DNA from 4 places in the Halobacillus sp. HZG1 genome. Region 1 is predicted to be linked to each of the others. Evidence: riboswitches for the same ligand, from Rfam matches in the RefSeq annotation. Region 1 holds a riboswitch; each other region holds the start of a gene.
What was found. Region 1 has a riboswitch for S-adenosylmethionine ahead of VKA52_RS20580 (sulfite exporter TauE/SafE family protein). Riboswitches for the same ligand answer to the same signal wherever they lie in the genome.

Region 1 (7,981 bases):
ATCACCGTTCATCAGGAAGCATGTCCTCACCTCCACAGGACGATTCAATTGATCAAAAGCCACGGATTGAAAGCGGGAGTCGTCATTAATCCAGCTACTCCAGCAGAGGCAATCCGACCGATTCTTAAGGATATCGATCTTGTCCTGTTGATGACAGTTAACCCAGGTTTCGGAGGTCAATCATTCATTCATTCCGTTGTACCGAAAATCGAACAAATCTCCCATTGGCGGGAAGAAGAAGGGCTCTCCTTTGAGATTGAAATCGATGGTGGAGTGAAAGTCGAAACAGCTAAACAATGTACAGATGCTGGAGCTGATGTACTTGTTGCCGGCAGTGCCATTTTTAATCAGGAAGATCGCAAAAAAGCAATTGATGAAATTAGACAAGCGGCACAATAATTGAAAAAACTCAAAGGGTCTCGATCCTTTGAGTTTTTTTATTCACTCTTTTGTTGGCATCCAGTAAAGAAATAAGTTACATTTTAAAATAGAAGAAACCGTTCTATTGTAGTATATAGTAACATTGTGGAAGTTTTAGGTTGTTCCTGGGGTTCGTTACCCGGATCGAGCATCAGGAGCGGATGGGAATGGCGAGACTCCTGCGGGGGAAAATGCAGGGGGAGACCCTACAGGACCCAGATCGGAGGAGGCTCACCGCGCTCTCTCGGAAAGCGAGCAACCCCGTACCCTACTCATCCACTCAACAAAAGTCCCAAAACTGAGTCTTCACGTATCGATAGCTTATCGTGAGTAGTAAAGGACTGTTTTATTTGTGAAAGGTATAGGAAGGGTGTTATGAAAATGAAAAGAGTGATCGTAGTCGGCGGCGGACCGAAGTCTTACATACCTGATTTAAAAGAATACGCATGTCCGGAATGCGTTTGGATCGGCGCCGATCAAGGAGCGGAGGTCCTTGTTGAGCATGGACTGGCTCCTGACATAGCCATTGGAGATTTTGATTCTGTTTCAGAACATTCATTGGCAGAAATAAAAAAGAATGCCAAACAGGTCTTAATTTTTCCGGATGAAAAAGATGAAACAGACTTGGAATTAGCGATAAATGAAGCACTCCGCTTGAACCCCGGGCATATTCTATTATTCGGAGTGACCGGTGGTCGAATCGATCATTCTCAAGCGAACATGCAGCTTCTTTATCCTTTAATGAAGGAAAACATAAAGAGTACGATTATTGATCGACAGAATCAGGTGGAATTAGTCTTCGCTGGTGAGCATAAGATAGAAGCGGATGAATTATACCCGTATGTTTCATTCTTACCAGTCACGCTTGAAGTGACAAAGATTACGCTTGAAGGGTTTTACTATCCCTTGGATCGCGCCTATCTGCCATTTGGATCCACCTTGTGCATCTCGAATCGACTGATTGAAGATACAGGTACTTTTTCATTTGAGTCAGGCATACTCTTAGTAATAAGAAGTACAGACTTGCCTACTTGAGGGGAATAAGGGAGTTCGCATTAGTTCATATAGGAGGAGGGGGCTCTTTTGAAATTTTATACCATCAAACTCCCACGGTTCGTCGGGGGTTTAGTGCGCGCAGTCATAAGTACATTTAAAAAAGATTAGGACCCATTCAAAAGGAAAGCTCCGGAGTACACATGGGCTGAGCTCCGGAGAGCACCAAAAGCGCCCGTTTACTTATCTTTAGACAAATAAAAAAAGCACCCTCTAAGGGTGCTTTTTTTGTGAGCTCATAAGCTCTCTGTCAGCAATTATACACGTTGTACTTTGCCGGACTTGAGTTCACGTGCTGTTACGTAAACTTTTTGAGGCTTGCCATCCACAAGGATGCGAACTTTTTGAACATTAGCTTTGAATTTACGTTTATTAGCGTTCATCGCGTGTGAACGGTGGTTACCTGAACGTGTACCTTTACCAGATAGAACACTTCTGCGTGCCATGAAAATCCCTCCTGTTACATACATAAATCATCAGATACTTAGTAACTTTATCATATAGAATACGTGTTTGCAATAATCTAGTCAGAATTATATCAAGAATTTTTTCTTGACAGAACTTATGAATTGTTACACAGTATAGTAGGGATATCCAGGTCATTTTCTTACCATTGAACAGAAATTCATATCGTGATTTTGTGTTATAATAGGGTAGGATTGATGAGGATTATAAAGGAGGATCTATTATGTCTGTTGATTTAAATAACCAATATGGTCATATTACTATTAGCAATGAAGTCATTTCAACGATTGCTGGAGGAGCCGCTGTTGAGTGCTACGGCATCGTCGGTATGGCATCTAAAAATCAGATCCGTGACGGTTTATCTGAAATGCTCCGCAAAGAGAATTTTTCCAGAGGAGTCGTTGTCAGACAGGATGAAGATCGCCTCCATATAGACATGTACATTATCGTGAGCTACGGTACAAAGATTTCCGAAGTCGCTAATAATGTCCAATCACAAGTAAAATACACACTAAACAAAACAGTTGGTTTGTCCGTGGATTCTGTGAATATTTTCATTCAGGGAGTTCGTGTGACAACTGAATAGATCGCGGTTGTAGTCAAAGGAGGAAGTAAGTGTGACGTTACAAAAGTTAGACGGCAAGACGCTTGCCGAAATGATCTTGCAAGGAGCTCATCATTTAAAGCAGAACTCACAAATGATTGATGCTTTGAATGTTTTCCCTGTACCGGATGGAGATACGGGGACGAATATGAATCTGTCCATGACTTCTGGAGCTGAAGAAGTTCGGAATGTGGACCAGAATCATGTAGGAACAGTGGCCCAATCTTTATCCAAAGGTCTCTTGATGGGAGCACGTGGAAACTCAGGTGTTATCCTCTCTCAAATTTTCCGTGGTTTTTCAAAATCGATTGAAGACAAAGAAGTCATCACAACCAAAGACTTTTCAGAAGCTCTTCAAGGCGGGGCCACTACAGCATATAAAGCTGTCATGAAACCTGTGGAAGGAACTATTCTAACTGTAGCAAGAGAAGCTGCTGAAGCATCTGTTGAGATTGCTGAAAAAGAGGATGATTTCATTCCATTCATCGAAGGAGTCGTTCAAGCAGCGAAGAAATCACTGAAGAATACACCAGAATTGCTTCCAGTACTGAAGGAAGTTGGTGTCGTGGACAGTGGTGGACAGGGCCTTGTCACGATTTATGAAGGTTTTCTTGCCAATTTAAAAGGTGAGGAACTTCCGGATCTCGAGGATACTGTATCGATGGATGACATGGTCAACGCAGAACACCACAAGCTGAATCAGGACTTCATGAACACAGAAGACATTGAACTTGGCTACTGCACAGAATTCATGGTGAAATTTGAAGAAGATAAACTTGCTGAACACCCATACGATGAAGAAGCCTTCCGTAATGAGCTCAGTGAAATGGGAGATTCTCTGCTTGTCGTTTCTGATGAAGACTTGATCAAAGTCCATGTTCACGTGGAATACCCAGGAGAAGCCATGACCTTGGGTCAAAGGTACGGCAGCCTTGTTAACATGAAGATCGAGAATATGCGTGAACAGCATACATCGATTGTTGGTGACAAAAAGAAAGCCAAGCCCAAGTCAGAAGAAAAAGCTGAGTACGGAATTGTGACCGTGAGCATGGGAGACGGAATTAAGAAGTTGTTTGAAAGTCTTGGAGCGACTGTCGTTATCCAGGGTGGTCAAACCATGAACCCAAGTACTCAAGATCTATCAGAAGCGATTAAAGAAGCACATGCGAAACGTGTGCTCGTCTTGCCGAATAACAAAAATATCGTCATGGCTGCTGAACAAGCAGCAGAATTAGCGGATGTAGAAGTTGCTGTTATTCCATCAAAAACGATTCCTCAAGGGATGAGCGCGCTTCTTGGGTTCAACCCGGAAGCAGATCTTGATGCGAATAAAGAGGAAATGCTCAACCTCATGTCTGAAGTGAAAACAGGACAAATCACTTACGCCGTTAGAGATACGCAAATCGATGGTTTGGACATTTCCAAAGGCCACTTCATGGGAATTGCTGATGGTAAAATCTCTGCCACTGATAAAGATGCTTTGACGACTGCTAAAACATTGTTGAACCAAATGATTGACGATGATGAAGATGAGATTCTGACTATCTTGACTGGCGAGGAAGCCGACGAAAAAGAGGTAGCAGAACTTGAATCATTCATCGAAGAAACGTATGAAGATTTAGAAGTGGAAATCCACAATGGTGGACAACCGATTTATTCTTATATCTTTTCAATCGAATAAAACACGTACACAAACGCAGCTCTTGGGGCTGCGTTTCTTTTTATGCTTGTTTTCGAACCATCTTGACTCGAAGGTGGTTTCGAATAGAAAAAACAACAATCAAGAGATACCCAAAGATCAGTGAAGTGTACACAAAAGTTAAAACTGAATCGCTGATTTGGATCGAAGACAGTAAAGTTCTCGTATTTGTAAGGATGATGAAACCTCCGGCTAATACTCCTAGAACAGAAGAGGGAAGGGTTTTGACAAGCCAAGCGGCAATGGGAGCGGCTATGACACCACCGATGACGAAAGATGATATCAGCAGCCAGCTGAATTGATCATGCCCTAAAAAAATCAAAAATCCAGCCGTTGCTGAAATCGTTACCAGGAATTCGCTAGTATCCACGGTTCCGATGACTTTCCTTGGAGCGATACCTGATTGAGAAAGAAGCGCGGGTGTATTTACCGGTCCCCAGCCGCCCCCGCCGACACTATCTAAAAAACCGCCTGCTATACCAAGAGGTAAGAGGAAACGTTTATTTACGGACTTCTTTTCTTTGATATGTGTATTTTTCGAAAGGAATAGGAAACGGAAAATGATATAAATTCCTAGTGTGAGTAGGAATATGGATATGTAAGGTCTAATGAATTCCCCTGATATGTAGCTTAAAAATGCTGCTCCTAGGAAGGCGCTGATGGCACCAGGAACTGCGATGATCATGACAAGGCGTTTGTCTACATTGCCAAACTTATAGTGGGAAAAACCAGAAACAGCTGTTGTGGCAATCTGTGACATATGAATGGAAGCGGATGCTACAGCAGGAGCTAGTCCATAGGATAAGAGAATCGTGGATGAACTAAGCCCAAATCCCATGCCGAGTGCACCATCCATCAGTTGAGCAGCAAATCCAATAAGAGCGAAAATCGTCAGTTTCTGCAAAGTGTACCACTCCTTTTATACCGTTCAATTGTTTGTGAATATACATTATTCCTATGCATCTACTTGGTTTTATGATCAAAAAAATAACCCCCATCTGAAAGAAGGGGGAGTCATCCACACCTTATCTTTCAGCCTTCTGGCTGCTGGAATGAGCACCCTCTTACAGGTTGCTGCGGGATCGTCAGACCAGGTTCCTCCCCCGACTCTTCATAAGGATCGTATGATTTTTAAAAGAATAATTCTTAAACTAACGGACATGGTTTTATTTGTCAATCATATAGTTTAAAAAAACAGAAAATTTTTGATTTTCCTAAAAAAGCATTGACATATGATGATAACGAGCATAAGATTTGTATCAACTTGTTTTTCAGAAAATTTCATAGCTTTTCTTATCTAGAGAGGTGGAGGGACTGGCCCTTTGAAGCCTCGGCAACGGATCTATACAGATACTGTGCCAATTCCAGCAAGCGGTAAGCGCTTGAGAAGATAAGAAGAATATAGTTTACATGTAGATGTAAATGCCTTTCTTCTTATCGTGAAGAAAGGCATTTTTATTTTTAGAAAGGAGGAGGAGATGAAACAACCACTCGTAACGTATCAATCTTTTCACAATCCATTTGAAGGTGATCTACCGAAAAATAATGATACAAAAGGAGCTGCAGAGGTCATTCGATGGGCTTATTCTCAGTACGAGGATATCGTGTATGCCTGCAGTTTCGGTGCAGAAGGAATCGTTCTCATTGATTTGATTTCCAAGGAGAAGCCGGATGCCGAAGTCGTTTTTCTTGATACAGACCTTCATTTTGAAGAAACTTATCAGTTGATTGAAAAAGTGAAAATGAGGTATCCGAAGTTAAATATAACGATGAAAAAACCTGGGATGACGCTGGAAGAACAAGCGGAACAGTATGGCTCCGCCCTATGGAAGCGGCAGCCGGATCAATGTTGTTACATCCGTAAAATTAAGCCACTTGAAGATGCTCTCAGCGGCAGAAAAGCTTGGCTGTCAGGCCTGAGACGTGAACAATCCCCCAGCCGTCAGAAAACGAATTTCGTGAACAAGGATGAGAGATTTAAATCTATAAAAGTATGCCCTTTGATTCATTGGTCATGGGAAGACGTATGGCAATATATCCGACTAAATAGGTTGGACTACAATGAATTACACGATCAGCATTATCCTAGTGTCGGCTGCATCCCATGTACCGCCCAGGCATCAGATGATGGGAGATCAGGCAGATGGAAAGGGTTCAATAAAACCGAATGTGGATTACACACAGCGGAATCTTCAGAGAAGGAAAAATCTTAAAGGAGGAAAAGGCATGTCAATCATAACCCCGCACGGTGGAGTGCTTGTAAACAGGTGGAAGGAAACGAGACCAGAGGAGCTGCCGGAAGATATCATCGAGCTTGATTCGATGGCATTAAGTGATGTTGGTTTAATTGCGAACGGAGCTTATAGTCCCTTAAAAGGGTTCATGAACAAGGAAGATTATGAATCTGTCGTCGAAACCTTAAGGTTAAAAGATGGCACTCCGTGGAGTATTCCGATTACGCTTCCGATCTCAGAGGAGCAATCCCGGTCGCTTGGAAGGAAAGCCCAGTTAGTCAAGGACGGGATTGTTTATGGGACGATTACAATAACCGATCGATTTAAACCGGATAAGAAAAAGGAAGCTCAAAACGTGTACTTAACGACAGAGTCGGCTCATCCTGGCGTGAAAAAATTATTCGAACGAGGAGACTGGTATGCTGCAGGTGAAATCGAAGTATTTCATAAACCTCCTTACGAACATGGAAAGTCATTTTACTTAGATCCAAAAGAATCAAGGGAGCTTTTTCAACAATATGGTTGGAAAAAGGTCGTTGGGTTTCAAACACGAAACCCTGTCCATAGGGCTCACGAATACATCCAGAAAGCTGCGCTGGAGACGGTGGATGGATTGTTTTTAAATCCGCTGGTCGGCGAAACGAAAAGTGATGATATTCCCAGTGATGTCCGGATGAAGAGTTATCAAGTTCTTCTTGATCACTATTATCCAAAAGAACGAGTCACCTTGGCTGTCTTCAATGCGGCCATGCGGTATGCAGGTCCTAGGGAGGCGATCTTTCATGCAATCGTCAGAAAGAATTTCGGTTGCTCTCACTTTATTGTAGGGCGAGATCACGCAGGTGTCGGTGATTATTATGGTACGTACGATGCGCAGAAAATCTTCAGCCACTATAAAAGTGGGGAACTTGGTATCACACCACTTTTCTTTGAACACAGTTTTTATTGCAACGCTTGCGAATCGATGGCTTCCCATAAAACCTGCCCCCACGATAAAGAGGATCACATGATCTTATCAGGAACGAAAGTAAGGGAGTTGCTGCGTAAAGGAGAAAAGCCGCCAAAAACGTTCAGTCGTCCTGAAGTGGTGGACGTCTTAATTGAAGGGCTGCAGAAAGACACAGTAGAAGTGAAAGGGTGAGGTCCATGAACAAAAATTTGACCTGGCATGAGGCATCCATTGGGAAAGAAGAGTATCGCAGAAAAAATGGGCACCAAAGTGGAGTGCTCTGGTTTACAGGCCTCTCGGGCTCAGGTAAATCAAGCATTGCCAACCAATTGAACAAGGTCCTGTACGAAAAAGGCATCCAAAGCTATTTACTTGATGGTGACAATGTGAGACATGGACTGAACTCAGATCTCGGGTTTTCAGAAGTAGACAGGGAGGAGAACATCAGACGGATCGGTGAAGTCGCTAAACTTTTTGCGGACAGTGGAACCATCGTTTTAACAGCGTTCATTTCTCCTTATCAAAAAGACCGGGATCTTGTAAGAGCCTCTATACCG
Region 2 (7,981 bases), on a different contig from region 1:
GAAATCAGGCATGAGCATCTGGCCGACTTTTTCCTCCATAGTCATGTTGGAAAGAGCATGTTGGACGAGGTCGTAACGATCACCATCCTGCTTTTTGATGGTCGGTTTAAATTCCGGCTTCCCTTTTTTGGAGTGGTCCGGTTTAAAATCAAGGGCAATCCGATCTTTAAAATCACCGTTCGATACCGTCACCCATGTACGTCCAGGTTTTCCTGTAAAGGTGACTGTACCGTCATCCTCCACAGTGGCAACGTTCGAATTCTTCGATTTCCAAACGAGTCCTTCCTCCACTTTTGTAAAATGTCCGTCTTCATACACATTCAGTGCGGAAAGAGTAAACTCATCCCCTTCCATCGTTACATCTGCCTGTGGTACGTTCTCAAAGATGATTAAATCCGATAATCCTCCATCTTCAGCCGCTTCCACCTTTGTACCCATCAACCACGACGGCAGCATCATCCCAAGGGTCAGTGTAAAGATAAACATCCATTTCCCCGCCATTCTCATTCACCATTCCTCCTTGATTTATCTATTTGTAAAAGGTGCCTTTCTATCCAAAAAGACCCTTTCGCAAAACATTTTCTAAAAAGCAGTTCTTCTATAAAGTCGGTATAGGAGAAATATTGTTGTAAACGTTTACATTTTGTAATAAAAGCGTAACGGAAATAGATATAGTCGTCTATACCACTTAAGGCCCGAATCATCCTTTTCTCCTTCGATTTCCAAAGCTTTCCTACTATTCCAATCGACTCATTTTAAAATAATATGTCAACTTTTCTTAAAATTAATGTAAAAAAAGTACATAAAAAAGGTACCTGGACCAGGTACCTTTCTCTCTTAAGAAGCACTTCTCATTACGGCTTTTCTTTTTTCTACGGTGAATTTTGGGTATCTGAAAGCGATCGCTAAAAGTCCGGCTGCGGCTGTGAGTAAAGGATAAATGCAAAACGGAACAATCGCGACAGGAGAAATACCGGCCACACCTGCCACTGCTAAAATCTGTCCACCATAAGGAATGATTCCCTGAACGGAACTGGCAAAGATATCGAGGATACTTGCGGATCGGCGCCCTTCGATACCGTATTCATCAGAAATCTGCTTCGCCAGCGGGCCTGCTGTAATGATGGAAATCGTGTTGTTCGCAGTAGAAAAATTGACGGCCGTCACAATCCCTGCAATACCAAGCTCCCCGCCACGGTTCGAATTCACTTTCCGACTCACGGCTTGTAATAGAAACTCGATCCCTCCATTTGCACGGATCAATTCCACAAGACCGCCGAGCAAAATCGCTATCATTGCGAGCGTCTGCATATTCGTAAATCCATCCCCTACCAAAGTGACGAACTCCATTCCGGAAAACTTACCAAGCAGAAGGCCGACACCTCCGGCGGAAACAATGCCACCAATCAAAACATAAATGACATTCACTCCGGCAATCGCAAAGCCCAGCACGCCTAAGTAAGGTAAAATCTCTACAATGTTGTACGCATAGTTTTCATCCAGGCTTGCCGAGGCATCCGCTGTCATTACAGCAAAAATAACGGCCGTGATGATGGCTGCCGGTAAAACGATAAAGAAATTCGCTTTGAACTTCTCTTTCATTTTCGTGCCTTGCGTACGGACAGCTGCAATGGTCGTATCTGAAATAACGGAAAGGTTGTCCCCAAACATTGCACCACTGACAATGGCACCCATGACCAGGGCAAGGCCAATGTCCGTCTGTTCTGCCACGCCTACGCCGATAGGGGCGAGGGCAACCACCGTACCTGTTGAGGTCCCCATGGAAATCGAGATGAAGCAGCCGATGACAAACAAACCGACGACCATCCAGCCTCCAGGGAGATAAGTCAAGCCGAGATTGACGGTGGATTCAACTGCACCCATTCCGGATGCTACGGCAGCAATTGCGCCCGCCAGCAGGAAGATGACCACCATTAGTATGATGTTCGGGTGCCCTCCTCCTTTCGTCAACTGGGAAATTTTCGTTTGGAAATCCGTTTTCCGGTTCATGGCTAAGGCGAAGAGAATAGCTGCGAATAGGGCAACTAGAACGGGCATTTTATAAAAATCACCCGTGATGACCCCTGATCCGATGAAAAGTAAAATAAAGACCACAAATGGGATGAGTGCGAAAGCATTGCTGCTTGGTTTTGTCATGATTTGACCTCCTTTTTTATATAACTCATCAGAATAGTTGGTTTTATCCCGAGAAAAGTTCCTGATCCAAAAGAAGGCGGCCAACAAAAAAGAGCCTTCTTACATAAGAAGGCTCTTGAAACGTATCCGTTCATTCCTTCTTATCTCTCAAGTGATCATCACTTGCTGGACTTAGCACCGGCCAACTGATGTTGGTGGTTGCTGAAGCTTCACAGGACCAGTTCCTCAGCTTCTCTTGATAAGAAATATTCGATTGAGTTAATGGTAACTTTACAATAAAAAAGATCCGCTGACAAGAGATTTTCAGAAAAAGTGTTATCGATCGTAGCGCCCGATCATTTCCATCGCTTCTTCAGAAAGAGACGTGTCGATGGCATCATTGAAGTTAATATCTCCACTGATAGCACCGTTCGCATCATACATCTCGAACTGTTTCTTAATATCGTCAATAAACATTTCTCCGTTAGGGTCAAGCCCCGTCACACCGACTTTCTTCCAAACTTCTGCGTCCTTAAGCGCCGTATGTTTGGTCATGATATCAATCACTTCATCAAGACCTTCATCATGAAGGAACGCATCATTATAATCACGGACCCCCTTCAGATAGGCAGCCATAAAACGTACAGAAACGTCGGTTTCTTTTTCAATGAAATCGGGGGATCCCAGCACCATCGCAATCTGTGCATCCGGAGCGAAATCTGTAGCGTCACCGAAACGAACGTGCAGGTTCTGTGCTTCTCCCTGAGTGATCAGTGGCTCGATTTGAAGAGCAGCATCAATCGATTTGTTCCCCATGGCGGCAAGCATGTTTCCAAAGTCAGACATGAGAACAAATTCGACATCGTCTTCTGTCAGACCGGCATGTTCAAGCATGCGCTGAAAAATATAATCATCCACAGCATTTCTCGATGAAACGGCAATCCGCTTTCCTTTCAAGTCGCTGTACTCTTTGATTTCATCCTGCAGATCTTCACGAATCACAAAACTGAAATAGGAGCTGCCATCGAAATAATGCCCTTTATCGGCAATGATCTTCACGTCAATCCCCTGGGCGATAGCATTGAAGAAGGAAGCCGTGGAAACACCACCGGCAATATCCACTTCCCCTGCTGCCAGAGCTGGAAGCATATCGTCACTATTGGCGAACGTTGTGAACTTGATATCAATGTTGTAATCGTCAAAGTACCCTTTTTCTTCAGCAATATAAAAGCCAGCCCCTGAAGCTGCTCCATCTTCAGCTATTACTACCGTCGCCTTCTTATCTAATGGAGCAAAATCACCGTCTGTGAGGCCACCGCTGCCTGTATCTCCCCCGTAATCACTGGAGGAACACCCGAACAGCACAAAGATAATCAACAAAAAAGAAAACAGATGACATACTTTTTTCATCATGGGATTCCAATCCCCTCTCTTCCTCTATTTACGCGAACGCTGTACTTCTTCCTGAAGATGATTCCAAATCTCCACAAAATGCTCCGCCATCAAAGGGTCCGCCCGTACCTGCTCCATATTTCTCGGGCGCGGCAGATCAATCCGCTTTTCATCGATAATCGTGCCGGGCTGCGAGCTCATTAACAAAATCCGGTCGCTAAGTAGGAGCGCTTCATCTATGCTATGGGTAATAAATAAGACCGTTTTCTTCGTTTCTGACCATATATTTAAAAGTTCTTCCTGCAATATGAATTTATTCTGCTCATCGAGCGCAGCAAAAGGTTCATCCATAAGAAGGATTTCCGGATCGTTCGCAAATGCTCTCGCAATGCTGACACGCTGCTTCATCCCACCGGAAAGCTCTTTTGGATAGAGCTTGGCGAATTTCTCGAGCCCTACTTTATTCAAATAATAAGCGGTCCGCTCTTTGATTACATCTGCAGGCATGTGTCTCATCTTTAACCCGAAACTCACATTCCCTTCCACGGTCAACCATGGAATGACTCCTCTTTCCTGAAAAACCATCGACTGCAGCGGCCGTTCTTTTTTACTCTTTGCAATCGTGAAGGAGCCACCACTTGGTTTTTCTAACTCCGCCAGAATCCTTAACAGCGTCGTTTTCCCACAGCCACTCGGCCCGACGAGACAGACGAATTCACCATCCGCAATATCAAGAGAAATCCCCTCTAAGGCCGTCACGCGGGTCTCTTTTTTATAAAAAACCTTTGTTAAATCCTGAATCGATATTTTAGCCTCCATCCCCTGTCGCTCCTTTCATCAGTTAGCGCCATGGCAGCAATTTGGCCTGCAGGCCCCGGAGAATGATCGAAAATAAATAGCCGAAGAACGAAATGAGCACAAGCCCGACAAACATTTCTTTCAACAAAAAGGCTTTATACGACGTCCAGATCAAATACCCGATCCCTGAATTGGCTCCCATCATTTCCGCTGCGACAATCGTAAGCAGTGCGATCGCCTGCCCCATCTGAATCCCTTCGAGCATGACCGGAAGCGAACCCGGCAATGCAATCTTGAAAAAGAACTGCTTCGAATCGGCCCCATAATTCTTTGCCACATCCAAATAAATGCGGTCAATGTTTACAACGCCCGCTACTGTGTTTATGACGACAGGAAAAAACACACTCCCCGCAATCGTCACCACTTTGGAAACTTCACCGACACCGAATAAGATGATGATGATCGGCAGGAGCGCAAGGGTCGGGATCGGCATGAGTGCCATGATAAGAGGTGAAAGGAAATGGCGGATGGGTCCATAAAGTCCCATCAAAAGGCCGATCACAATCGCCGGTATGACCCCAAGCAGGAACCCGGCAAAAATACGAAATAAAGAAATCCCGACATGATGGAACAGCTCCCCACTCATCCCCATCGCCCAGAACGTCCCAACGATCTCTGTCGGAGGCGGAAAGAAACGGGCATCAATCAGTCCCGTTCGCGATAAAAACTCCCATAGCAATACAATGAAAATCGGCGAGGATATGGTCAGTATCTGCTTCAGACGGTGCTGCATCTGCCGCTTTTTCCACTCTTGTTTTTCCATTTGTAAAGGGTCTGTCACAGATTCCCTTTGATCATCTTTCATTCTCACCACCTCTACTGCTAATTTATGTGCGGGTGCCCAATTGTGTGAAAAATCATGACCTTGCTTTACGATGTACATCGTATTACAATGTTTATAGAAATTAATGGAAAAGGAGTGTGAATATGGATAGGGAGATTATGAAAGGGAGCATAGACATTCTCATGCTCAATCTTGTCAACAAGCGGGATATGTACGGATATGAAATCGTCAAACACTTAAAAGAAGAAAGCAATCAATTGTACAACATGAGTGAAGGAACCCTTTACCCTGCTCTCAAGCGTTTGGAGAAAAAGGAGTGGATGACATCCTACTGGTCAGAAACTGACTATGGACGGAGGAAATATTACAGGATTACCGATGAAGGTCGTACGGTCCTCCTGCAAAAGCTTGAGGAATGGAAGAGTGTCAATGACCTCATCACCAAAACGACAGGGGAACTTCCATGAAGAAATTAGAAAAACATGTCAATCAGATCCTGAATCAGATGCAGAGTACTGACGACGAGCGGGATGAAATTAAAGAAGAATTATTGGCACACCTAAAAGCTTCTAAGCAAGACTACATAAACAACGGGGAAACAGAGAAAAGAGCTGAAAGACTGGCAATCAACGATTTCGGTGCTCCTGGACTGATCGGAGATGGTTTACAGGAAACCCTCTACCCGTTTCAGCGTGGACTGCTTTATGGAATTGGAGTGGCTACTCTGCTATTAGGCGTGTTCATACACCTGATTATGACCTTTTCATTCGGGGATCCTGAACCAGTCTGGCTCTTCATTCAACTCGTTTTTGGCAGTTTGGTCACACTAGTAGCGATGAACATCTCCTGGGTCGGAAAATATTTCTGGTCTGTCAATACCGTCGTCTTCCTTTCAGCATTATGGAACGGATTCAACCTTGTCATCATTACACAATTTTATTCACTTCAAGTCATCCTGTTCATGACCTACATTTTCACTCTTATCCTCTTGTGTCTGATTTTTATCGTTCGTAATTCATACTTCGCTTCCTTAAAAACGAACAACGATCCCAAAGCAAAAACGGTAACGAAAATCAGTCATATCATGAATATTATTTTTGGTGTGATCATCAGCACAGCAGCGTTATTTATGGTCTGGGGAATGCTTGTTTTCACAGGCTTTACGTGGAGAGGTCTCCTTCCAATCGGTGTCATAGTTGCCTGGCTTGGTTTTTATAAGTTCCAGATGTATTTGATCGGAAAGCGTCCGGTTTTAGCGATTTTTACCGGTTTATTATTTATGGCCGCCGCAACCGTCTCTCCTTTCACCATTCTGTCAACATTTATGTAAAGGAGGATATTGGGATGGAAGAATTACTAAACAGTGTTGGCTGGCCTGTTCTTCTAGGTTTTGTGATGATCCATATCCTTCTGTTGTTATTCAAACGCAGAAAGGTTGTCCTGTTCATCAGCCAAGTGATGGCTGGAGCGGGGGCTCTCTTAATGGTTATAGGACTGATTGAGCACCTGCTCCTGGGTGTTTATGGTGCTATCGTTCTGCTCTTAGGGATAGTTTTCCACTTTATTACAAAAGATCAAATGGAAAGTAGGTGAATGGAGCATTGTCTTTAAAAAAGAAAAACTTACTCTTTATAAGTGGCGTGTTCATTCTATACTTATGTCTTTATTGGACAGGGACTTTTGCGGCTACTCCGACCGGCTACACAGGAATTGGCAAGGAACCTGCCCTCTCTCCAAACGACGAGGAACTGACCTTCACTTATTTTCAAAATGATCATGGCGCTCTTTACTCAGCACCAATAGAAGGCGGCATGGCTAAACTTCTATTAAAACCAGAAGAAGGTAAAGATGACTTGCAGCCTGCTTACTCTCCAGACGGCGAGTCAATGCTCTTTCTACGTGAATGGGAAGGCGAAGAGCACATGCACAAACAGCTGATGCTTTATAAAGATGGGGGTTTACGCCCTCTCCTTGGTGAGGAGGAATACGTCCCTTACGCTGCATTCGCTCCTGACGGCGAACACGTATATTTTGTGAAAAACAGCAAGTACACAGAAACATATAATAACCGGACCCAGCCCAACGGCTTTGACATCTACAAAATGAACCTGAATACAGAAGAAATTGAACAGATAACCAACATGAATACAGTCTCGATCTCTTCCCTGCAAATCATCGAAGGCGGAAAAAAACTGATGTACAGCAAAAGCTACGAAACATCCAGCATAAAAATACTCGACCTGGAATCCGGAAAGACTAAAACCATCCTTCCTGTGTCGTCGGATTATTCAAAAGCTCAAAGTCCAACGCTGTCTTCACCAACACGATCACCAGAAGGAAAAGTGATTGCCTTTGCGGATGTTGCATCAAAATCGAGCAACGGTACGTTTCAGTACGAAATTTTCACGATGGATACAAAGGGGGAAAACATTAAACAAATCACTAATTTCTCTGACTACGCCGGCCATCCACGTTTTTTCCAACATTCCAATCATCTGCTCGTAACGGTAGACCGTAACTTTGCCGGCAGGGAACCAGATTATGAGTATTGGGTTGTTGAAAGAGATGGCAGCAATAGAAAAGAAATTCATATTAATATCCCTGAAAAAGAAACAGAACCCCCGTCATAAAAGGAGTTCTGTTTCTTTTATTCTTCAATATTATGAAAAACATACCCTCTCAAGGAGAAGCTGTTTTTCTATGATGGGTCCACTTCGGTATAGTTACTCTGATCAGCAAATACCTCCAGTCCTTCAGGGACACGGATATAAAGCGCAGAACCGTTCCAGTGCGAAACAATTGAATCCATCC
Region 3 (7,981 bases), on a different contig from region 1:
AGAAGATCCACTGCTCACACTTGTCACATTGCTGAAGGCTCAAGTGTCCTGCTTGGATGCTTTCCCAAAAAGGCTGACTGATCGGTGTGATCGTCGGAACTGGTAAAGAAATGTTTGGTTGTTGGCTCATTGTTCTCCTCCTAACACAAGCGCCGTTGTTTCACTTAATGTGGCTCCATTCCCTGTCACGAGTGCTTTTTTAGCACTAGGGATTTGTCGGTTTCCCGCTTCGCCTCTCAATTGATGAACGGCTTCCACAACATGTGACATACCGCCGGCTAAGTCTGCCTGGCCAAAACCCAACTGACCGCCATGCGTGTTCAATGGATAATCTCCGTCATGACCGAAGCTATGGTTTTTGACAAACTCTCCGAATTCCCCTGGCTTACATAGACCTGCACTTTCAAGGGTTATTGCAACGACACTTGTATAACAGTCATACAATGAAAAAAGGTCGATGTCTTCCACGTTCGTCCGGGCTTGTTCAAGCGCCCTCGGGATTGAATAGCTAAATGGCAAGGCGTCTATGCCTGGTGCCTGGCTGACCGCCCGGTGGGTGATTTTTTCTCCCGCTCCTTTGAGATAGACCGGTTTATGCTTGCCCTGTGCTGCTTTTTCCGGAGAGGTTACAACAACGGCCGCACCACCGGCGACAGGCATGACGATTTCAAGCAGATGAAGCGGGTCGGCGATCATGGGGGAGGCGAGAATATCTTCGACTTCAACGGGCTTTCCATAAAAAATCGCATCCGGGTTCAACTGGGCATTTCTCCTGTGCCAGTAGGCGATCCTTGCAAAGTCTTCCTGGGTGGATCCGTGTTCTTCCATGTGCTGTCTTTTTAAGAGGGCATAGGATGTATTCGCTCCTGAGGCACCGAAAGGCACATCAAACTCGCGGATCGGATTACGGTTCGGAGACCTTAGTGTTTCGCCTTTTTCATTTTTGTTGGCTAATACACAGACGACGGTTTCGCACATGCCGGCCTGAATGGCTGCGGCTGCTCTCCATATCATCCCTGGACCGGTCGCTCCGCCGAGATCAACCGTATTAGACATCGTGGGATCGATTCCTAGATACTCAGAAACCGTCGCCGGCACATGCTGTGGCGTCTCCCCGACTTGGGGTCCGACGAGCAGGCCGTCGACATCTTCCTTTGAGATGCCGGCATCCTGGATGGCAAGTCGGACGGATTCTGCAATCAAACTTAAGGTGGTTTTTCCTTCTGAATAACGGACGGGCTTCAGCTCACCGATTCCGGTGATCGCCCCTTGAATTTGACTGGCCATTACACGAACTCCCTTTCTGAAAGCTGACGAAATGCTTGTAAGCTGGATGGATTACGTAAGGACGCTTCGTTTTTCACTTCTTCTCCTAAAGCGGCTGTTTTCGCTGCTCCTTCGACCCTTTTTCCATTGATGGTATGAGGGATTTCCTCCACTTGATAAATTCGCTTCGGTACATGACGGGGAGAAGCTTTGGTCCGAATCTGTTGGCGTATTTCTTTTGCCAAGTCTTCCGTCAGATGTCCCGTAACGACACAAAGGGTGATTTCTTCGTCGTTATTTTTCGGTAATCCGAAAACGACGCTGTCTTTGATTTCTTTGATATGGTCTACGACACCGTAAATTTCAGCCGTCCCAATACGGACGCCGCCTGGATTCAATGTTGTATCGGCACGTCCATAAATGATGAAGGATTGGTCGATGGTCTGTTCAGCTAAGTCCCCATGGGTCCAGATCCCTGGTCGTTTGGAAAAGTAGCTCTTCCGGTAGCGTTCCTCTCCACCTTCGCCGAAGAAGGTGAGCGGCATGCTCGGGAACGGTTTCGTACACACAAGGTCTCCTTTTTCTTCGTAAACAGAAGCTCCTCGCTCATCCAATACATCCACCGCCATCCCCAACGCTTTGCATGCGATTTCGCCTTGTTTAAGAGGGTGGACCGGAGATCCCATCACAAAACAGCCGATAATTTCTGTTCCGCCGGAAATGGAAGCAAGGAACAAATCCTGTTTGATGGTTTGATAAATCCAGTTGTATTGCTCAGGGGCTAAGGGAGCCCCGCAGGATAGCAGACTTTTCAAAGAGTCGAGCGAATGACTGCTTTTCAGGTCGACGCCTGCTTTCATCAATGTATCTAGGTATTTAGGACTTGTACCAAAATGGGTGATGCCGACTTCATCCGCAATGTCCCACAAATGGGTGAGGGAATCCTGTCTTACAGGAGAGCCGTCATACAACAGGATGGCGGCTTCACTGGTTAGCCCCGACACGAGCCATGGATACATCATCCAGGCGGTATTGGTGTACCAGAACAACACGTCATCTTGCTGGACATCGCAATGGAGCTGGTGTTCTTTCACATGTTGCAGAAGCGTCCCACCGACCGAATGGACAATCGCTTTCGGCAGCCCCGTCGTTCCTGATGTATATAAAATATATAAGGGATGGTTAAAAGGGACGGGTTCGAACGTTGGCTCTTCTGCTTCATTGTTACAAAGCTCGCTCCATGAAAGAGATTTAATCCCTTCAATATACGTTTCCCCTTCGAACGAGACGAGTGCGGATAGTCCTTCCAGGTGTTCCGTCGTCTGCTTGATTTTGTCCTCGATTTGGAACGGCTTTTGTTTATATTGATAGGAGAGAGTAGAGATCAATACTTTCGGTTTCACCTGACCAATGCGGTCGACGATTCCTTTCGTCCCAAAGTCAGGGGAGCAGGAGGTCCATGTCGCCCCTAATGAAGTGGTTGCAAGCAAGGCCACTAATCCCTGGATATCGTTCTTCGTGACCCCGGCGACACAATCGCCTTTTTGAACACCTAATTGTTTTAAACCTTCCTGGGCTTTGGCAACGGATTGTTTTAGCTCCTGTAAATGAATGCTTCGTTGAACACCTTCTTCATTTGCTTCATAGGCAACCACTCGATCAAGAGAACCCCTTAGCATGTTTTCAGCGAAGTTCAATCGTGCTTCCGGAAACCATGTACTATCTGGCATCGAAGGGCCAGGGACAAAAACACGGTCGCCTTTATTTCCGATAATTCCGGCGTAATCCCAAACGGCTGACCAAAATTCAGCGAGGTGAGAAACGGACCAGCGGTGGAACCGTTCATATGGAAAAAGCGGTTGGCCGGTAGATTCAGCAAAAGCTTTGATATGTGATTGTTCTATTCTTCCGCTCGATGGCTCCCATAGATAAGGAGAACGCTGAGCTGTGATTGATGTATTCATTGGAATTGTCTCCTTTCGAGTTATGTATGAGGCACTTCAATCAATAGGGCCATGCCCTGTCCGCCACCGCCACAAAGGGACGCGATGCCTTTTCCACCGCCGCGCCGTTTCAGTTCATGGGCAAGGGTCAAAACAAGCCGGAATCCTGTGCCGCCTAGTGGGTGACCAAGAGCGATCGCTCCACCGTTCACATTGACCCGGTCATAATCAATGCCAAGATCCCGGCAGCTGGCAATCACGACACTGGCAAAAGCCTCGTTGATTTCAAACAGATCGATATCGTCAGTCGTCAATTGGTGTCTATCTAATAGTTCCTGGATCGCTTGCGATGGTTTCGTTTGCAAGCTCGGATCTGGTCCGGAAATCTCTGACCAGTCGATGATTTCCGCCAACGGATTCTGCCCGAGTGATTCAGCTTTCTCTTTCGTGGTAACGATCCCAACGCTCGCCCCATCCGTCATCTGCGACGCATTGCCTGCCGTAATTGTGCCTTCGTTGGAAAAAGCCGGTGAGAGGTTCAATAACTTCTCGGCTGTTGTACCTTTGCGGATACCTTCATCTTCTTCAAGCAAACCTGAAAAAGGAGCGACTTCAGGTTGGAACCACCCTTTTTCTTGAGCATTCGCTGCTCGTTGCTGGGAAAGGGCGGCGTATTCATCCTGCTCCTCTCGACTAATTTCGAAGGAGCGGTTTTTCTCATCGGTAAGAGCTCCCATCGATACATCCGTTAAGGCGCACCACAAACCGTCGTTCAGTAAGGTGTCTTTGAGGATGCTATGGCCGAGTCCTGAAGAAGCACGTACAGGAGCAGTATGAGGAGCGTTCGTCATCGAGTCGAAGCCACCGACGATGTATAATTCTCCTTCGTTCAATTGCAGTCTTCGGGAGGCATCTGCGATCGTAGCGATCCCGCCTAAACAGACATTGTTCAATGTGATGGCAGGTGTATTGATCTCCACCCCCGCCTTATAAGCGACTTGCCTAGCAGGATTTTGGCCGCCCCCAGCCTGGATGACTTGGGCAAGCAGCGCGCCATCTGCCTGTTTGGCTATGGGATTTCTCTTAATTAGAGCGTTTAATGCGTGCGATCCAAGTTCTGCTGCGGATTTCTTTTTCAAAGCCCCTTTCCATTTTCCGAACGGGGTACGAATGCCATCTAAAAGTACAGTACTCATCTATGTAGCCACTCCTTTTTGTAAAATAGAAAGAGCCCTCTTCACAAAAAATAAGAAGAGGGCTCTTGGCTCTTCTTATCTTCCAGGATCATCTCCTGCAGGAATTAGCACCTTTTCAAGCGGTTGCTTGATGGTTGCCGGGCGTCAACGGGCCAGTCCCTCTGCCTCTCTGGATAAGAAATTGGTATTCAGTTGGAAATTATAAAACCTCTCTATCAGTGATAGAGAGGCTAGAGATTATGTAAATCTCTTATCTTCCTGAGCGTTCACTCAGTAGGATTTGGCACCATGCTATATAAATAGCGGTTGCCGGGTTTCACAGGGCCAGTCCCTCCACCTCTCTGGATAAGATGTTCTTTCGTTATTTGGTTAAGTGCCATGTTAGCAAGGGAAAGGATAAGTGTCAATGCATTTTATAGAAAAGTGTGAAAATTTATTATATTTGGGGTTCTGTTTTAGTAAGTGATTAACCAATCTATGAGGAACTTTTGGAGTTTTTCAGGATCATCCATAGAAAAACACCATCAAGTCATGATTGACTACTTGGTGGTGTTTGATCTGTTCTTAATTAATGATCTGTTTTTGGAGTTTTGTAAGGCTGCTCATGGAAGAGTAGTAGACTCCTATTCAAATAGCTCCAGAATCTCATCCTCCACATTTTCACTGACAGCTGCCGTGCCACCAAAAATAGTGAAGTAGAAGGTTTCGTTCTTAACAAAATAATCCTTCACTTCAGGCGAAAGGTAATTGGATGGAGTTAACAATAACGGTTCACCATACGTATAAGTGGCTCCTGCAAGAGCGTCTGCAAAGTCCGCTCCAGTCGCGATATTCACAAACGTCGGTTCCAGTTCGAAATGCTCAGCGATAGCAATCGATGTGCTGTATCTGTTCTTCCCTGAAATTCGCTCAGGATCAGGAAGTTGAGAGAAAACCTTTTGATCGACAACCCCGGAACCTCCTACAACATAGGTGAAGTCGTAATCGTTGATGGCCTGCTTCGTAGCTTCCGGAAGTTTACTTTTTTCTGTCAAAAGGATCGGCATCATGTTGCTTGCCGCTACAGGTGCAATGGAAAGGGCATCAGGGAAGTTTCTTCCGTATGCGACCACGGCTCCATCACTAGGTGGAAGCACTTCAGCAATAGCTGTTGCGGTTTCGTACCGGTCAGATCCTGAAATTCTTTCGACATCCAATCCTAATTTCACAAGGGAGTTTTCGACGTCTTTGGAAATGGCACCTGTGCCACCAAGGATCGTGACATGTTTGGCACCTAACACATCAATCGTCGATTTTGTAATTTGCGAAAGAGCGTTTTTCCTGGTCAAAAGAATCGGCGCATCATAGTAGAAGGCAAGCGGTGCTCCTGCAAGTGCATCAGGAAAATCGGCTCCTGTTGCCAGGATGATATGATCGTTTGGATACCCACCACTTCGACGTACAGCGATCGCTGCTGCGGTATGGTAGCGGTCTTCTCCGGCTATACGGTCAATGTATGGTTCCTCTTCGATAACAAAAGGACTCAGCATATACGTTTCTCCATTATTCAAGTCAGCTAAATCAGAAGCTTCAAGATAATAGACTCCCGGATTCAAATAAAACCCACCCGCAAATCCATACTCGTCGCTGTCTTTAAAATAGCTATCCATTTCTTCACCGGAGGAGCTATAAACATCTACATTCAGCTGCATGTTGGTTTCATCTACATCCATAGAGAAGAGAGATACAGAGAGATCCACTTCTTCATCTCCATTGATTTCAATCTTGTAATAATCCTTATCACCCTTAGTGAATGTACCTACGGCGAGATCCTCCGTGGTTATATGATTGGCTTGGGCCATTGTGTTATTCGGCTCTTCCTCTTCAAATTCTCCCCATTCATTATAGCCGAGCAGTTTAACTTCCTGAGCATTCGGAACCTGTTTTTGTTTTTTGAAATCTTCCAAACTCTTAAATGGTGTTTCGCTTGTGGCCAGGACAGGTGTGGTCAATAAAGTAGACGTTAATAGAGCAGCAACTGTAAAACCAACAAATTTTTTCACTCGTTTCATTTTCCCCTTTACTTTTAACTTCATTAGGACTTAAGCAACAGTGCAACCGCTTACTATACTTCTCTCATCACCTTCCATTCGAGTTCACTAAAAGGATTATAAATCAGTCCTCGAAGTAAAGCTATCTATTTTTTATGACAAATATCGACTTCAAAAGCTTTATGATTTATAAACCCTTTTTTATTGTCCAAATAAAATGACCCCGGTCCATTACCGAGGTCATCAATGGGAGTCTAAGAACAAGTGATTCATAATCAATTGTCTATTCGATTTGCTTTCTTCGAATCTATGTTTTATTTGAAGTCTGGAAGACGTGGTAAGTATTAGTTACTGAAAGGTAATTCATCACCGTGCGGATTGGTGGCAGGAGGTGCCGGGTGATCGTTTTGGGCTTCCTCACTATTTCCCTTTCCATTCTGACTGTTATTATTCCCTGCATCTGCGGCCACAACGGAAGCGGAACCTCCCAATATTAAGAAAACTAAACCAAACATGATGACACATTTTTTCATTCTATAATCCCCCTCTTAGAATTCATAGTATTGGTCAATGATCGACGGCATTGGTATAGTCCAACGCTAATTTGTAATAGCTTGCTGCTTTTTTATAACCTCCCTTCGCCTCATAGTATTCTCCTAAAAATCTCGAATACCTTTCCACTTCCTGGATTTTTCGATATTTTTTTAGTGTCGGCATGAACTCTTTTTTGACATATTCCTCCCATTTCTTTTCCTCTGCCTTAAAAAAGGAATAGAAAAACCAGAACTCTTTGGTTAAGACATTGTCACTGGGGAGTTGTTCTGCAATCTTTGTATGACTGTCTAGTTCGTGCAGGCATTCCTCGTTTTTCTTCTCCTGTATGTATACGAATAACAACAGCACGAGCGATTTGAAGTAACTGAGGCTGGTCTGTTCTTTATAGTACATGGCTTTCTTTAAATGGGTGATGGAAAGATCCCTCTCCTTTTTACGTAAATGCATGGTCGCTAAGTTATGGTAAATGACCCCGAGGTGATCACGATCATCGATTTCTTCTGCTAATGTTTTCGCTTTTTCAAAGTTGGAGAGGGCCGAATGCACATCCCCGATGCTGCTGAAGCAGATCCCGATGTGGATGTGGATTTTCAAACACTGCCTGGGTTTATAGTTGTTTTGAAAAACCGTAAGGGCGGACTGCGCATAGGAAAAGCTTACAGTTTCTTTTTGAAGCACGTATAAGGATAAGGCATACAGGAAATATAGATCGGCTTGTTCCAACTCACTAAGGTGGATGGAAGAATACTCGGCTAAACCTCTCTCAAAGTAGCCTTTAGCCTTATCTGGTTCGTTTACAACCCAATAGTAGTTTCCGAGATGTTTATAGTAAAAGAAGCGGTTTCTTGATGATAATGTCTCGAAGAAATCGTCTATGAATCTGAGGGAATGATCGACCTCGTCTATGAAGTCCAGGATGATGGCTGCTCGGACTTTTTTAATATGAAACTCTGCTTGGAGCTGGGTATGGGTGACGGGATGGATCAGTGGC
Region 4 (7,981 bases), on a different contig from region 1:
CGCGTACCGTCTCTTTACTGGAAAGAGGGAACTTTGATCCCAAACATCCTGTAACAGACGTCCACGCAGAAACCGCTTGGCCACTAATTAAAACTTTCCGCCTTTTCCCTGAAGTCATTGAGAAGGCCTATAAAGAATATGATCCATCCAAACTTGCGAGACACCTGTTAGATGTAGCGAGTCACTTCAATAAATTTTATGCCCATACAAAAGTGTTAGGAAGTGAGGAAGAACAAGCACTCCTCTCCCTGATTTATGCCGTGAACGTTCAATTGAAAGAAGGTTTAACCATTCTTGGAATTCAGGCCCCTGAGAACATGTAGCATAGTGAACTTTAGCACTTCCACCTTACTTCTATTATAATAGAAGTAACAAAAGGGAGAGGAGCGCATCCTATGTACCCGATTTATTATGGACTTGCAATCATCGCCTCGGTAGCCGCACTGATTGGCACGATCATTATAGCCCGGCAAGTAACCAGACCGGAAAACACATCTTCACCAGAAGATGATGCCAAGCAGTTGAAGAACGCAGGAAGTGACACGGGGAGTATTCCGCTACTTACGACCATATACGCCATAACGTTTGTCATTACAGCCATTCTTATGTGGATTTTTATTTTTTAACATGTTTAAGGAGAAAGGGTGCGCCTTTTCTCCTTTTTCATTTCAGGATGGGGATTTTACAATCAAATCGGCTTGTCTTTCAGGATCCACCGTTGCGATGTAATAATCTTCCGCTTTCCAGTACCGTTCTTTAAATTTAGTGATTTTCTTTCGCGTTCCCTCCCCTTCCCTTGAAAATCTTAATTCTCTTGAACACTGGAGATAGACCACAAAATCAAAAAATCCCCGCCATTCTTCCCTTTGTAGAAAAACGCCTTCCAAAATAACTAAGCCACTCTCTTTTTCTAGTGCTTTAAATAATTCTCCCTTCAATGCTTGAACATCCCATTGGAGAAAATAATATTCGTACCATGGCTCATATCCTGTGTGATACCTCTTTTCTCTTTCCACAACATAATCATCGATATGATACGTCACAACTGGAAGAGAGGCTTTCTGTAGTTTATTTTGAATTTTCTCCGTAAGCGTCGTCTTTCCTGAGCGACTCAAGCCATCGATTCCTAATATAAATCTGTCTCCTTCATTTAATGAAGGAAGTCTTCGAAGAATTTCTTCAACCACCCTCTCTTCCTCCTTTCGCTTCATTTATTCAATAGTATGGCAGTTTTTTTGAAGACTCAGTTTCGAGACTTTTGTTGAGGGGATAGGGCTTCGGGGAATCGCTCGCTTTCCAACAACCCCCGATGCTCAACCCAGGCAACGAACCCAGAAACATCTCGAAACTGAGTCTTCAACTAAAGGGAGCATTTATTGAACACTTATTTTGAAGGTTTTGTGTCCTACTCCTTCTGGATTAGTGTTGTTGATTCCTCTGTCACATGGGATCATAAGGGATTTTTTAATGAAAACGCACATAATTTTTTCAACCCTGACACATACTCTCGATAAATTCATGTTATCTTTCGAGTAGGTCTATGAATATCTTAATAACAGAATGGTCACTAGCTCATTGACGTACAAACCCTTTCTTTTGAAAAATTTAAGGAGTTGGCTAATGTGAACCAATCCCATGTGTTTCAAAATCTCACCCATAAAAAAATGCCGTTCGAAGAAGTGTTTTCTCATATTTTGACCTTTATGAAGAGTGAACCCATTGGAGATTACAAGCTCATGATGGGAACCGACTCCCAAGTTCACCCCTCGCATACCCTGTTCATTACAGGCATTGTCATCCAACGTGTTGGAAAAGGAGCATGGGCCTGCTTCCGAAAAGAAGTGGTACACAGACAAATGACTACTCTCCATGAACGTATTTCCTACGAAACATCGTTAACGGAACAAGTAGCTTCCTTATTTACGGAGGAAAAGAAGAATGCCCTCATCGAAGTCGTCCTTCCCTATATCTACAAAGGGGCAACGTTTACAATCGAAGGACATATTGATATCGGGAGTGGAGATCGAAACAGGACAAGAGTTTATGTCAATGAAATGATGGCAAGAATCGAATCGCTTGGAATGGAAGCAAAGATTAAACCCGATTCTATTGTCGCAAGCAGCTATGCCAATCGATATACAAAGTAGTGGGCGGTGTTTATTGATGTATCAAAAGGCCGTTACATCTTGTGTGTTGGGAATGATGTCCATCTTTCTTCCTTTTATCGGCATCCTCTTTGGATGGATCGGGCTCCTTTTTGCCAATAAAGCTCTCGTTGAACTCACCACAGATGCACCAGGATACCGTTTCGCTTTAGGAGGGAAGATATGTAGCGTTGTTGGACTTTGTTTACAGGTCTGCATTCTTATATTCATTCTTGCTGCCTATTTCTTTTTCATGAACCTGAATCTTTTTATGTAAAATAAACAAGCGTCCTCTCTTAACTAAAGGGGACGCTTGTTGTATTACGCATGTATTTTCTTTAATTCTTCTAATACGTCAGATGGCTCAGCTCGATCTTTGTAGTCCGCTTTCGTATAGTCATACACAATCGTGCCATCTGTATCAATAATATAAGTTGCGGAAACAGGGAGGGTCCACGTCTCATCACCATTATGTTTATCCACGTGGAGCCCTTTGTCTTTGTACACTTCTACAAGATAATCTGGTAATTGATACACCAAATTGTATTGATTGGCTACTTCATTCCCAACATCGCTCAGTACGTGATAATTCAGTTCGTTCTTCTCCTGCGTCGTCAATGACTGATCAGGGGTTTGTGGACTGATGGCCATTAACTCTGCTCCCTCTCCATGGATTTCCTCAAGGATCTGCTGATAGGCTCTCAGCTCCATGTTGCAGTATGGGCACCAGCCTCCGCGATAAAAAGTAAGGACGACCGGCCCGTTTTTCAATTGTTCATAGAGCTCGACCGTTTCTCCCTTCGCGTCAGGTAAATTAAAGTTTGGCGCTTTCTCTCCTGCAGACAAACCTTCTCCTTCATTCGAAGCTTCCAGTTCATCAATCGCATTCTTCATTTTTTCTTGTACTTCATCAGGAGTTGCTTTCTTGAATTTTTCAATATACTCATGATAATGCTTTCTCATTTCTGTCTTCATGAAAAAAACTCCTTTTCCGTGGATTCACTTTTCATTATATAGGGGGGGAAACACGAGAAGAAACTGATTTGCTTTCCCTCGTCATCCATAAGGCAAGGCCCACGGCTAACCCTCCAGCTGTTAACTTACCAATGAGTACAGGAAAAATCATATCCTTGTCTACACTAGCTACAAACGCAAAGTGGCTGCCGATGACGAACGCTCCACTCACAGCAAACGCAGCATTGACCGTTTTCCCTCGTTCATCCATATCTTTCATTGTCGCTAACATAGGTAAGTGATGCGCTGTAGAAGCAATCAGTCCTGTTAGAGAGGTCGGTTTCATACCTAGCTTTTCACTCAGTTGTCCAATCCATTGCTCTCCCCGCTGATTGATAAAAGCTACAAGAGGATAAGCACCTGCTAATGTAACGGTGATCCTTCCAACAATGATCACACCTTCGGATAAGGGAGCCATTCCAGGAAGAACAATGAAGCCGGTCAAAGTTTCAATAATAATGAGAGTGAGGCCTGTGATAATCACGATTTCAATGGTTTTTCCAAAATAAGAAAATAACCGAATGGTGGCGTTCGTAAACAGCCATAAACCTGCTCCGATACAGGCAGAAAGCAAAATAGCCGGTGTTAAATTACGCACCATCCACCCAGCTTCATACCCTGCTAGAGCACCACCGACAAAACATCCGATCGGAACCGTAACTAAACCAGCTAAAATGCCTTTTGAAAAGTAAGGACGATCTTCTTTTTTTACAATTGTTAGCGCAACAGGAATAGTAAAAACAAGCGTTGGCCCCATCATCGTACCGAGAAGTGCCCAGGAAAAGGTGGCCGCTTCTTCCTCAAGGGCTAAGGATTCCGCCAAAGGATAGGCTCCCATATCAATAGCAAGCATCATTGATGCAAACATCGATGGGTCCGCTCCGAACCATAAAAACAACGGAGTGATGACAGGCGCAAGCCACTGGGAGAGTACGGGGGCAAGAGAAATGATCCCTACCATCGAAAGAGCAAGCGGACCCATCATCATAAAAGCTTCGTAAAACCGCCATCCCAGAGATAGGCGGTGATTAAGCACATAATAATCCAGTGCTCCCAATACCATGAAGATACACATAACAATTAAAATGGCGTCATTAACCCACAAAAGCCCAGCCCCTTCCTCATATTTCTCCCTTCATCCATGTTTACAATAACTACTACTCAGGGTAGGAGATTTTCTATAATGGCTTGCTCATCTTTACACGGTGGACGCTGACTTAGCCTTTCCATATTTTTTTAAGTAAAGGAGAAGAAAAAATGGTACATGCTCTATTCATCGTTGTGGTTATATTCATTGCAGCGAACCTCGTGTATTTTTTCACGAATAAATCCTACAGAAAAAGCTACTTCAGCACGGCCCTTTTCTTTCAATTATTTTTTGTACTCACAGGTGTGCTTATTGGATTTACGTTCCTCTACTATTTGTTATCATTAAACGGAGTCATTCTTGTTACTAGTTTATCATCAAGGGACCCTGTCGACCCAAACTTTTTGGACTTGCTTTACTTTAGTGGGGAAACGTTGTTGAGCGTGGGGTATGGTGACATGCTGCCTGTCGGGGCAGCCCGTTTCTTTGCCTTGCTTGAATCAGGAATCGGCATCCTTCTCCCTACAGCTTATTTCTTAAAAGCTATGGATGCATCCAGGCAAAAAGAAGATTCATAAATATAAAAAGGACCCTTGTGAAAGGGTCCTTTTTATTATCCAATGGAGCATGCAGCAGAGCCATGCTTTTGTAAATATTTCTGGTGATGTTCTTCCGCTTCATAAAAAGTTGTTGCCTCTTCAACTTCTGTAACAATCGGGCGTTTGAAGACCCCTTTACCTTCCCATTCTTTAATTTTCTCTTCAGCAATATATTTCTGACTTGCATCCGAATGGAAAATAACAGAACGGTATTGATGACCAACGTCGATTCCCTGCTTATTGCGGGATGTCGGATCGTGAGCTTCAAAAAAGATATTCACTAGTTCTGCATAAGTGATGACCGTTGGATCGTAGTTCACTTTCACAGATTCCGCGTGTCCACTTTTTCCTGCTTTGACCTGTTCATATGTCGGGTTCTCCAGATGGCCGCCAATATAACCTACCTTCGTTTCTGTCACCCCTTCGAATTTTTCAAAAAATGCTTCTACTCCCCAAAAACATCCTGCACCGAAAATAGCGGTTGCCATTTAACATCTTTCCTTTCCCTTAACGCAACTTCTATCGAGAGCCTTGACGGTTATGGTGCTTACACGAAAAGACCCCTTTTCTTATCCAGTAAGAAAAGGGGTCGCTAATATCCGCACGATCCTCTCATCTCTTAGAATGTTCATACATTCTACAGGAATTGGCACCGTTCTCGTCAATCCGTAGATTGATTCGATGGTTGCCGGGCATCAAAGGGCCAGTCCCTCCGCCTCTCTGGATAAGAAGTTTCCGTTATTTATTTTTGTTAGTACCCATCCTACTACGTTTTTGTAACGAAGTAAAGGATAACAGATTAAAAATTTTCAATAAATGCACATCAAGTTTCTCTTGGTGTCATTGTATTCACAGCATACCATGCTCATGCCTGTCTGTAAAAAAATCCGCTTCTGCTCAGCTCTGCCCTGTTGTATAAACTTCCTCAAACGGCTGGACAATAACGAATCCATCTCCTTCAAACTCCATTTGTATGGATTCTCCGCTTCCCCGTCCAATCAATGTTTTAAAACTGATATCTGTCCGGAAATTCGGTTCCAAATGCCCGGACCAGGCAACAGTAGCATGCGGGTCAGTGATCACAGGTTCCCCTGGACGGACCAACAATGTCAATGGTTCATAGTGCGACGTAATCGCCACACGCCCACTTCCACTAAGGGTGACGTTGAACAAACCACCAGAAACCATCCCCGCTACTTTCTTCATCAGTTTGATATCCCAGTCAATGCTCGGTTCAAAGGCAAGTAGATCATTTCCATTAACCGTGATGGTCTCATTATCCAGGTCGAAAATAGTAATCTTCTTGCCCTGATCGGCAAGGTAAAGGCGACCTCGACCAGTGGCTTTCATTAGAGAACTTCCTTCCCCGGTCATCGCTTTTTTAAATAAACGACCGACACCATGCTCGAGAATGCCCTCTCTTTCAAATTTAATGTTTCCATTATAGGAAATCATCGCTCCCGCCTTGGCCCACACTTGATCGAGAAGATTCACTTCGAGAATCCGCGGAGTCTCCAATTCAAAGTAGTCATTTTCTGATTCATCCTGCTTTGTCTTTCTAATAAATTCACTAATAGAGTAGTCGCTCATCATCTGTTCCTCCTAATCGTATTCTAAGAGTATCTATGCTTCTAATTGACTATACCACGATGGATCAAAATCGAGTCCTAAAGTTCTCCCCAGCATCAAGCCAAACTCTACAAAAGCGGATCCCTTGGCAGTGATCAGTTTTTTTGAAACAACCACCGTTTCATCCATATACGTATTCTCATGGAACACATTTAAGAAGACTCTCTGTTCTTTTGTAAGGCCTGTTGTATAGGAATGATGATCAAGGACTCCTGACATGGCAAGGAAATATGGGGCACTTGATATAGCACCGATGAGAACATCTTCTTCACTGGTTTTTTGAATGAAATTAATGAGCGTTTGATGATCAACAAGATGTTTAAAATCATCGACCCCGGGCAGAAGTATGCAATCATAATCGCCAGGGCTGACCTTTTCCACTGTTTCATTTACTACACATTCAAGTCCTGATTCACCAGTGACTCTTTCCTCATCCAAACCTATATATGTAACCTTTTGCTCTGCCTGTTTAAAGACTGAAAGAGCTACCGTGATTTCATATTCACTAAATCCAGGGTATAGCACTACACCGATCGTCATGATTATCCTCCCTCCAGATGCTTTTCAAACCATTCCAACACCTCAGGTGCATACGCTTTAAAATGCAATCTCAAACCGTGATCTCCATTTTCATATTCAATATATCGATGGATGTTATGCTCACGTTCCATCAAGCTTACAAAGTACCTTGCCTTTTCCACAGGTACGGTCCGATCTCTTCCTCCGTGAAGCACTAATGTAGGGACTCCCACTTCCTCCACCCACTGAATGGGAGAAAGCTCACGATACCAACTATGTTCTCCTCCAGGTGGCCCCATTAATTGTTCGATTTGTTTTTGAACAGATGCAGGTTGGCTTGTGTAAAGATGCTCCAAGTCAGTAATGGCACCAATGACAGCAACAGCATCGACATCCATTTCCTGTTGAACCGCGAGCAGACTCATCCACCCTCCACGGGAATATCCGAGCATCACAGTCCGGTCTTCATCCACATGGTCCAACTCTGCTCCAACCTTCTTTAAATCCAGCACATCTTGGACAAAGTCTTCTTTTTTGTTTACCTTAACGTTCTCCTCTGCATTCTCCCTGTAGTGTGTCGCTAAAACAACATATCCCTGCTCTGCCCAGTAGGATAGATTTTTAAGTTCTTGCGCATCTGTCAGCGAACTTTCTCCCACCCCTCCTCGGTTATGAATAAGTAAAGGCAGACTCTCCTCAATATTCTCCGGCTCAATCCAAAGACCCGGAATATCGGTATCCCCGCTTTTATATGTAATGGAATATCCTGTAACACCTGGTACACCAATTTCTACCTCTTTCTTACTCTGCAGGACAGAATCTTCGCTGTCCCCAACAAAGAACACAACAGCTCCCATAAAACTAAGGAAAACCAAAAAAGCTCCCAACAGCTTTTTCACCCTATCCCTCCTCAATAATCAATTGGAATAATCTGTATGACCTGGTCATGAAATATTTACCATTTATTATCATTACATACGGAAGGGCTT

Region 2: it holds a riboswitch for S-adenosylmethionine, as region 1 does, so the genes downstream of both, VKA52_RS17900 (Na+/H+ antiporter NhaC family protein) here and VKA52_RS20580 (sulfite exporter TauE/SafE family protein) in region 1, are expected to answer to the same signal.
Region 3: it holds a riboswitch for S-adenosylmethionine, as region 1 does, so the genes downstream of both, VKA52_RS09965 (acetyl-CoA C-acyltransferase) here and VKA52_RS20580 (sulfite exporter TauE/SafE family protein) in region 1, are expected to answer to the same signal.
Region 4: it holds a riboswitch for S-adenosylmethionine, as region 1 does, so the genes downstream of both, msrA (peptide-methionine (S)-S-oxide reductase MsrA) here and VKA52_RS20580 (sulfite exporter TauE/SafE family protein) in region 1, are expected to answer to the same signal.

The regions. Positions count from the first base shown of each region.
Region 1 is NZ_JAYLVQ010000086.1:290,159-298,139, reverse strand. Features, by position in the region: gene rpe (ribulose-phosphate 3-epimerase) at 1-399, shown strand, start outside; gene VKA52_RS20605 (thiamine diphosphokinase) at 796-1,455, shown strand; gene spoVM (stage V sporulation protein SpoVM) at 1,504-1,584, shown strand; gene rpmB (50S ribosomal protein L28) at 1,731-1,919, opposite strand; gene VKA52_RS20590 (Asp23/Gls24 family envelope stress response protein) at 2,162-2,524, shown strand; gene VKA52_RS20585 (DAK2 domain-containing protein) at 2,556-4,223, shown strand; gene VKA52_RS20580 (sulfite exporter TauE/SafE family protein) at 4,264-5,145, opposite strand; SAM riboswitch class I at 5,264-5,361, opposite strand; SAM riboswitch class I at 5,532-5,638, shown strand; gene VKA52_RS20575 (phosphoadenylyl-sulfate reductase) at 5,720-6,454, shown strand; gene sat (sulfate adenylyltransferase) at 6,468-7,616, shown strand; gene cysC (adenylyl-sulfate kinase) at 7,622-7,981, shown strand, end outside.
Region 2 is NZ_JAYLVQ010000083.1:24,534-32,514, forward strand. Features, by position in the region: gene VKA52_RS17895 (glycoside hydrolase family 3 N-terminal domain-containing protein) at 1-507, opposite strand, end outside; gene VKA52_RS17900 (Na+/H+ antiporter NhaC family protein) at 838-2,244, opposite strand; SAM riboswitch class I at 2,295-2,402, opposite strand; gene VKA52_RS17905 (ABC transporter substrate-binding protein) at 2,473-3,546, opposite strand; gene VKA52_RS17910 (ABC transporter ATP-binding protein) at 3,574-4,347, opposite strand; gene VKA52_RS17915 (ABC transporter permease) at 4,370-5,191, opposite strand; gene VKA52_RS17920 (PadR family transcriptional regulator) at 5,314-5,637, shown strand; gene VKA52_RS17925 (permease prefix domain 1-containing protein) at 5,634-6,500, shown strand; gene VKA52_RS17930 (hypothetical protein) at 6,515-6,763, shown strand; gene VKA52_RS17935 (hypothetical protein) at 6,772-7,800, shown strand; gene VKA52_RS17940 (hypothetical protein) at 7,869-7,981, opposite strand, start outside.
Region 3 is NZ_JAYLVQ010000061.1:167,431-175,411, reverse strand. Features, by position in the region: gene VKA52_RS09980 (Zn-ribbon domain-containing OB-fold protein) at 1-130, opposite strand, end outside; gene VKA52_RS09975 (thiolase family protein) at 127-1,287, opposite strand; gene VKA52_RS09970 (acetoacetate--CoA ligase) at 1,287-3,230, opposite strand; gene VKA52_RS09965 (acetyl-CoA C-acyltransferase) at 3,251-4,405, opposite strand; SAM riboswitch class I at 4,478-4,585, opposite strand; SAM riboswitch class I at 4,653-4,757, opposite strand; gene VKA52_RS09960 (cell wall-binding repeat-containing protein) at 5,029-6,447, opposite strand; gene VKA52_RS09955 (hypothetical protein) at 6,780-6,968, opposite strand; gene VKA52_RS09950 (helix-turn-helix domain-containing protein) at 7,003-7,981, opposite strand, start outside.
Region 4 is NZ_JAYLVQ010000012.1:15,795-23,775, reverse strand. Features, by position in the region: gene argS (arginine--tRNA ligase) at 1-323, shown strand, start outside; gene VKA52_RS01065 (hypothetical protein) at 396-626, shown strand; gene VKA52_RS01060 (AAA family ATPase) at 669-1,187, opposite strand; gene VKA52_RS01055 (ribonuclease H-like YkuK family protein) at 1,665-2,147, shown strand; gene VKA52_RS01050 (DUF4190 domain-containing protein) at 2,161-2,421, shown strand; gene VKA52_RS01045 (peroxiredoxin-like family protein) at 2,466-3,119, opposite strand; gene eutH (ethanolamine utilization protein EutH) at 3,154-4,263, opposite strand; gene VKA52_RS01035 (ion channel) at 4,416-4,823, shown strand; gene msrA (peptide-methionine (S)-S-oxide reductase MsrA) at 4,859-5,332, opposite strand; SAM riboswitch class I at 5,454-5,575, opposite strand; gene VKA52_RS01025 (AIM24 family protein) at 5,742-6,434, opposite strand; gene VKA52_RS01020 (DJ-1/PfpI family protein) at 6,468-7,013, opposite strand; gene VKA52_RS01015 (alpha/beta hydrolase family protein) at 7,016-7,891, opposite strand.